One region of the Methylococcus sp. EFPC2 genome, then DNA from elsewhere that is predicted to be linked to it. Evidence: predicted binding sites of a transcription regulator. Region 1 holds the regulator's gene; each other region holds the start of a gene.
The links. The regulator HrcA, encoded in region 1, represses chaperone genes, less so after heat shock. The targets are predictions, from matches to a motif close to TNTTAGCACTCNNNNNNNNNGAGTGCTAANA.

Region 1 (2,264 bases):
TTTGGAGTTGTTTGAGCGTCAGTTCGTTGCCCTCGCGCAGCTTGGCCACTTCGGGGGCGTCGCCGGCGGCAGCCTGTATGCCCAGTTCGAGGCTGTCCACGACGGCCAGCAATTCCTTGGCGAATTTTTCCAGCGCGTATTTATGGGCACTCTGCAGTTCCTTTTCGGTGCGGCGGCGCAGGTTTTCCATTTCGGCCTGGGCGCGGACCAGCTTGTCCCAGTTCTCTTCGGCCTTTTGCGTGGCGGCCTCCAGCTGCGCGATCAGTTGCTCCACGCCGACCGTCTCGGTAGCGGCAGGAATCTGCTCCGGCTCGGCCGCGGGTTCTTCCTGCACGATTTGCTCTTCACTCATTTATTTGCTCACTCCTGTCAAAACGACACCGGCCTGCTCGATCGGGCAGGCGATGGATAAGGGATAGGGATTTGGCCGGGCTTAAGATGGGGTCAGCGCTTTCTGATTCAAGGCCGCGCTCAGCATTTTTGCGGTCAGGTCGACCAGGGGGATCACCCGCTCGTATTCCATGCGGGTGGGGCCGATCACGCCGAGCACCCCTATGGTCTGCTCATCGATTCCGTAAGACGCCGTCACCAGGCTGCACTGGTCCAATGCCCGGTAACCGGATTCCTCGCCGATATAGATTTTCACCCCGGTACTCTCCAGGCAGCGGTCGAGGAGATGGACGAGGTCTTCCTTTTGCCTGAAGGCCGCGAACAAGCCGCGCAGTCGTTCCATGCTGGCCAACTCGTCGAAGTCCATCAAATTGGTTTCACCGGCCAGCACGAAGGGTTTGCGCTTCCTGGCCTCCCGGCTGCCCAGCGCCAAATCGGCGATTTCGGCGGCATGCAGCGCCTCCTGGTTCATCTGCTCGCGAGTGCTCTGCAATTCCTGCAACAGGCTGGTCCGGATCGCATTGAGATCCTTGCCGGCATAGACCGCATTCAGATAGTTCGCGGCCGCCGTCAACTCGGCTGGGCTGAAGCGGCGAGCGGGCGAGATGATGCGATTTTGCACTTCCCGCTCGTTGGTCACCAGGATGACCAGGATACGCTGCTCGGACAGCGGCAAAAATTCGATCATGCGGAAAGTGACCGTCTCCACCCGCGGCAGACTCACCAAGCCCGCCATGTGAGTCACATCGGCCAACAGACGAGAAGCGGTTTCGACGATTTCTTCCGGATCATGCAGTGGACCCATTTCGCGGCGAAACTGTTGCACGACCTCCTGCTGCAAGGGCTTGATCGTCAACAAGGTATCGACGAACAGCCGGTATCCGCTCACCGTGGGCATGCGCCCGGCCGAGGTGTGAGGCGCGGTAATCAAACCGAGGTCTTCCAGGTCGGCCATCACGTTGCGTATGGTGGCCGGGCTGAGATTCAAGCCCGCGTCGCGCGACAGCGCGCGGGAACCGACCGGCTGCCCCTCGTAAATGTAGCGCTCGACCAATACCTTCAAGAGGTGCTGGGCGCGCTCATTCAACTCGGGTCTTTTCTGGGGCCGGCTCATGGCTACGACGATTAGCACTCTGGTTATACGAGTGCCAAATTATCAATGGGAGGCAAGTGTGTCAAGAATCCCAGCCGGTCGCCGGAACTGCGACCGATGCGGCCGGCGCCCGAACTCCCGCAGGAAGGCGAAGGCATTAAAAAACCCGCTCCGCGAGGACGGGGAGCGGGTTTCGAAGCGACCTTGCGGTGCGCTTACTTCAGTTCGCCGGCAGGAACGGTGCCATCGGAACGGCCCTTCACGTAGGCGTAAAGCGCGTCGATGCCGTTGGCGATCTTCGGATTAGCCTTGTTGGCCGGCATGGCGTTGCGACCATTCAGTACCACGTTGGCGAAGTCTTCCTTGCTCAGTTTCTTCAACGAGTTGAGCAGGTTGGGGAAAGCCGCACTGCCTTCGCCCGTCTGGCCGTGGCAGGTTTCGCAGCGCTCGCGCTTGTAGAGCTTGTAACCTTCGGCGATTTGCGGATCGACTTCGGCGAAAGCCGGCGCGGTGGCACCGAACAGCAGGGCTCCGGCGATGATGATGGGCGATTTTTTCAGACTCATTTTGCCTCCTGGAAGGGACAGAAAATTGGGTATGTCGAGACTGCACAAGCACAGGCCTTGCAGCCGTTATAGCTGGCTTATTATGCGGGGAACTGAACCACCGCCTTCCTCAAGAAGCCGCGTCTTGGCGAAGATGACAAATTCCGCTAGCCGCGCGCCGCCGTGTGTTATGCATGGTGCCCGACGGCGCGGCGCGATTATATTTCCGGCGTTTC
Region 2 (2,264 bases), 1.5 Mb from region 1:
TACGCCTGGCGGTTGAAGCGGGAGGCCAGCAATGCAGCGGCTATGAAGACTTTCCGTTATTCCCTGATTTATCTGGTGGGGATATTTTCGTCCCTGCTGATCGACCACTACGTGTCGTGGTGAAGCCCGGGGAATAATCCCGGGCTTTTATCAGGAGCCGAAGCGGCAGGGACGAGCCGCCGCGTACTTCAGGCATAGTGTTTAGTCCGCTTCCAGCAAGGCTTTTCTGATCTTCTTCATCGCGCTGCTTTCGAGTTGGCGGACGCGTTCGGCGGAAACCCGGTAACGGTCGGCCAGATCGTGCAGCGTAAGCTTTTCGGCGTTGAGCCAGCGGTTGGCCAGGATGTCGCGGCTGCGCTCGTCGAGTTGGGCGATGGCTTCCGCCAGGCGGGTATGCCGGATCTGTTCCCACTCGGATTCGGCCAAGGCTATGGCGGGGTCGCCGTCTGCCTGCTGCAGATAGTGGGAGGGTGATGACAGGTCGCGCTCGTCTTCTTCATCCGGATGCGTGTCGAAGGCGACGTCCTGGCCGCTCAACCGGCTTTCCATTTCATAGACGCTGCTCACGTCAACCCCCAGTTCATCGGCCACCGCGCGGGCTTCTTCCGGGCTGAACCAGCCCAGGCGGTTCTTGAACTTGCGCAGGTTGAAAAACAGCTTTCTTTGCGCCTTGGTGGTGGCGATTTTGACGATGCGCCAGTTCTGGATGACGAATTCATGGATTTCGGCGCGTATCCAATGCACCGCGAACGACACCAGGCGCACCCCCACTTCGGGATCGTAGCGCTTCACCGCCTTCATCAGGCCGATATTGCCTTCCTGTATCAGGTCCGGAAGTGGCAGCCCATAGCCCATGTAGCCCCGCGCGATATGAACCACGTAACGCAAGTTGGATAGCACCAACAGGCGAGCGGCTTCCAGGTCGTTCTCCTCGTGAAAGCGCCGCGCCAAAGCCCGTTCTTCGTCGGCGTCGAAGCGCGTCAGCAGGTTGACTTCGCGGATGTAATCGTCGATGGAACCTAAGGAAAGATTCGCGGGTAAGGTCAGTGCATGAGTCATGATTTCCACCTGTAAAGTGAAGACTGCGGCAGATATTAGCACTCTGCGAATTGGAGTGCTAATGCGGCGCGCAGGTTCCGGGGCCAGTGGGTTTCAGCGGCTACTCAGGAGGCCCGGGCGATCGCCCACACATCCACCACGGTGGCGCCCGCCGCGCGTATCGTCTTGGCCAACTCGTTCACCGTACTGCCCGTGGTGACGACGTCGTCCAACAGGGCGACGTGGTCCGCATCGAGCTTGTCGACGACCTCAAACGCGCCTCTCAGGTTGCGCCGGCGCTCGGCGGCAGAAAGCTCGGCTTGCGGACGGGTGCTGCGGATTCGTCTGCAGGTATCGAGTCCGAGCGGTATGCGTAAGCGTCGCGCCACGATCCGGGCGATCTCGGCGGCTTGATTGTAACCGCGCTCCCGGTAGCGCGCCGGGTGCAGGGGCACGGGTATCAGGCACTGAGGGCGCCGGTCCAGTTCGAGCAGCGCATCGGCAAGCAAGTTTCCGAGCAGGCGGGCGCCGGTCGTCCGGCCGCGAAACTTCAGATCGTGTATCAGGTAGCGGATCGGTTCTTCATAGCGAAACGGTACGATCGCCGAGTGGAATGCGGGCGGGCGTTTTTGGCAGCGCCCGCAGGACACGCCAGGCGGGCTCCGGGCAGGGAGCGGAAGGCCGCAGGTCGGGCAGGCGGGACGATTGAAGGGCAGGGCATCCATACAGCCCCGGCACAAATCGAGCCCGCCGGCGCCGTCGTCCCCGCAAAGCAGGCAGGTGGGCGGGTATAGCCATTCCTGTATAATACGCGGCCAGTTGTTCACTTCCATGGCGTTCCCAGGTTAACTCTTGGGGGCTATCCACCGCGATTCCGGAGTATTCCCGCATGCGAGCAGAGTCCTGTCTTAATCTAGCCGATAAACACCGAGCCGAGGATGGCCTGCGCCATGATTGGCGATTGGACGAAATCCAGGCTTTGTTCGCACTGCCGTTCAACGATCTGGTGTTTCGCGCGCAGTCCGTGCATCGCGCTTATTTCGACCCCAACGAGGTGCAAGTCAGCAGCCTGCTGAGCATCAAGACCGGAGCCTGTTCCGAAGACTGCGCCTATTGTCCGCAAAGTGCCCGCTACGACACCGGGCTCAAGCGCGAAGAACTGATGCCGGTGGATGAAGTCTTGCAGGCTGCGGCTCAGGCCAAGCAGCAGGGTGCCTCCCGCTTCT
Region 3 (2,264 bases), 2.1 Mb from region 1:
CTCTGCTGGTTGTTGATGAAGTAGGGCGACAGGTAGCCGCGATCGAACTGCATGCCTTCGACGATGTCGAGCTGATTTTCCAGGCCCGAGCCGTCTTCGACGGTGATCACGCCTTCCTTGCCGACCTTGTCCATCGCTTCGGCAATGATCTTGCCGATGGACTCGTCGGAGTTGGCGGAAATGGTACCGACCTGGGCGATCGCATTGCTGTCGGCGCAGGGCACGGACATCTCGTGGACGGCTTCGACGGCGGCGGTTACCGCCTTGTCGATGCCGCGCTTGAGGTCCATCGGGTTCATGCCGGCGGCGACGGCCTTCAGGCCTTCGTTCAGGATGGACTGAGCCAGCACGGTGGCGGTGGTGGTACCGTCGCCGGCCACGTCGGAAGTCTGCGAAGCGACTTCCTTCACCATCTGGGCGCCCATGTTTTCGAATTTGTCCTTCAGCTCGATTTCCTTAGCCACGGATACGCCGTCCTTGGTCACGGTGGGAGCGCCGAAGCTCTTTTCCAGCACCACGTTGCGGCCTTTCGGACCCAGGGTGACTTTCACCGCGGTGGCCAGGATGTTGACGCCGCGGACCATGCGGGCACGTGCGTCGTCGCCGAATTTGACTTCTTTAGCTGCCATTTTTGTTACCTATATGAATCTGGAATGAACTGGGGGTAGTAGGCCGATCAGCCTTCGATCACGCCGATGATGTCTTCTTCGCGCAATACGACGATTTCCTCGCCTTCGAGCTTCAGCTCGGTGCCGGCATACTTGCCGAACAACACCTTGTCGCCGACCTTGACCTGTAGCGGACGTACCTGGCCGTTGTCCAGCGCCTTGCCGGTGCCGGCCGCGATGATTTCACCGCGCGTGGGCTTTTCGGTGGCGGAATCGGGAATGACGATGCCACCTGCGGTGGTGCGCTCCTCTTCCAGGCGCTTCACGATCACGCGGTCATGTAACGGACGAATAGCCATCGATTTCTCCTGTATTGTTTTAATCGGGACGTTTGCGTCGAGACCCCGAACCATCGGTATTATTAGCACTCGACGCGAGCGAGTGCTAATAATACCCGGCAAGGCAGGCTTGTCAAGCAAGGCTCCGCCCGAATTGCGCGCCATCGAGTCGCTGGCTATCATCCTCCGGCTTCGATCTAGCCATGACTCAAGGAACTCAGACCTCATGAAACGACTCACGCCCCATCTGCTTCCCGTCCTCGCGTCGCTACTGTTGAGCGCCTGCGCGGCATCCACGCCCAAGACGACCGCTCCGGCCGCCGACGCGGCAGCGGCTGCCGAGAGCAAACCGGCCAACGACTACCCGACCCTGACCCGGGTGGAATTCGTGTTGGAATGCGCGCAAGAACAACCGGGCGGTTTGCAGAACCGGGACAACATCTATCACTGCGCCTGCGCGGCGGACCAGGTGGCGGAAAAGCTGGGGCATGAGGACTATGCCCAGGCCCAGACCTTCACGTACAACTTCGGCGCGGCGGGTGAGCGCGCGGCGGAATTCCGCGATCCGCCACAATCGGCCAAGCTGCGCAATGCCCTGAAGGAGGCCAAGGCTCAGGCCGCCTCGGCTTGCTTCCTGAAGCCGGTGGGTAAGAAATAAAACCAAGGGCGGCCCACCGGCCGCCTTCGTTCAGTCACGCGAGCACCCGAGGAGTAGGCTCATGCCGGAATTCAGCCTGTTGGCCGCCACCCGCGCCATCGAAAGCGCCATGCCTTTCGTACTCTACCGCCTGATCACCTTGTTGGGTGGCGCCTTGGCACTCCTGTTCGGCGCGCTGGGCGGAGCCGGCACGTTCATCGCTTTCGCCTCGTTCAGCAAAAACCCGGCGGCCTTCGCCAATGTCGGTGCGGTGCTTGGATTCGCGGGCGCGGCCTTGCTGTTGCACAAACTGCGGGCCGAACTGCTGTTCAAGGTAGAGGCGGGTCATCTGACCCTGATGGCGGAGCAACTGAGGGGTGCCAACCTGCCGGCCGGTTGGGCGCAGGTCGATCAGGCCAAACGGGCGGCTGCCGACCGTTTCGAGAAGGGCGCGGTGTTTTACCCCTTGAAAGACACCTTGGCCACTGCGCTAAGCGCGCTTCCCGCGCACTACTCGGGCTTCGTCTACCGCTTGCAGGCGAATCCGGCCGGCAAGCCCTTGGCCTGGATCACGGGACGCATCGTCCTAGCCGACGCCCTGGCCATCCTGGCCGCTCATTGCGCCGACAACGCCAGCAACAACCCCTGGATATCCGCTCGCGGCGGCGTGTTGCGTTTGGC

Region 2: rpoH (RNA polymerase sigma factor RpoH) is a predicted target of HrcA. The motif match lies at 1,093-1,123, and genes of this name have one in related genera.
Region 3: groES (co-chaperone GroES) is a predicted target of HrcA. The motif match lies at 1,028-1,058, and genes of this name have one in related genera.

Annotation. Positions count from the first base shown of each region.
Region 1 covers NZ_CP070491.1:504,876-507,139, reverse strand. The annotation lists gene grpE (nucleotide exchange factor GrpE) at 1-352, opposite strand, end outside; gene hrcA (heat-inducible transcriptional repressor HrcA) at 434-1,504, opposite strand; gene JWZ97_RS02330 (cytochrome c) at 1,699-2,049, opposite strand.
Region 2 covers NZ_CP070491.1:1,990,613-1,992,876, reverse strand. The annotation lists gene cyoE (heme o synthase) at 1-123, shown strand, start outside; gene rpoH (RNA polymerase sigma factor RpoH) at 202-1,059, opposite strand; gene JWZ97_RS08330 (ComF family protein) at 1,164-1,871, opposite strand; gene bioB (biotin synthase BioB) at 1,928-2,264, shown strand, end outside.
Region 3 covers NZ_CP070491.1:2,578,374-2,580,637, forward strand. The annotation lists gene groL (chaperonin GroEL) at 1-629, opposite strand, end outside; gene groES (co-chaperone GroES) at 677-967, opposite strand; gene JWZ97_RS10905 (hypothetical protein) at 1,173-1,604, shown strand; gene JWZ97_RS10910 (hypothetical protein) at 1,666-2,264, shown strand, end outside.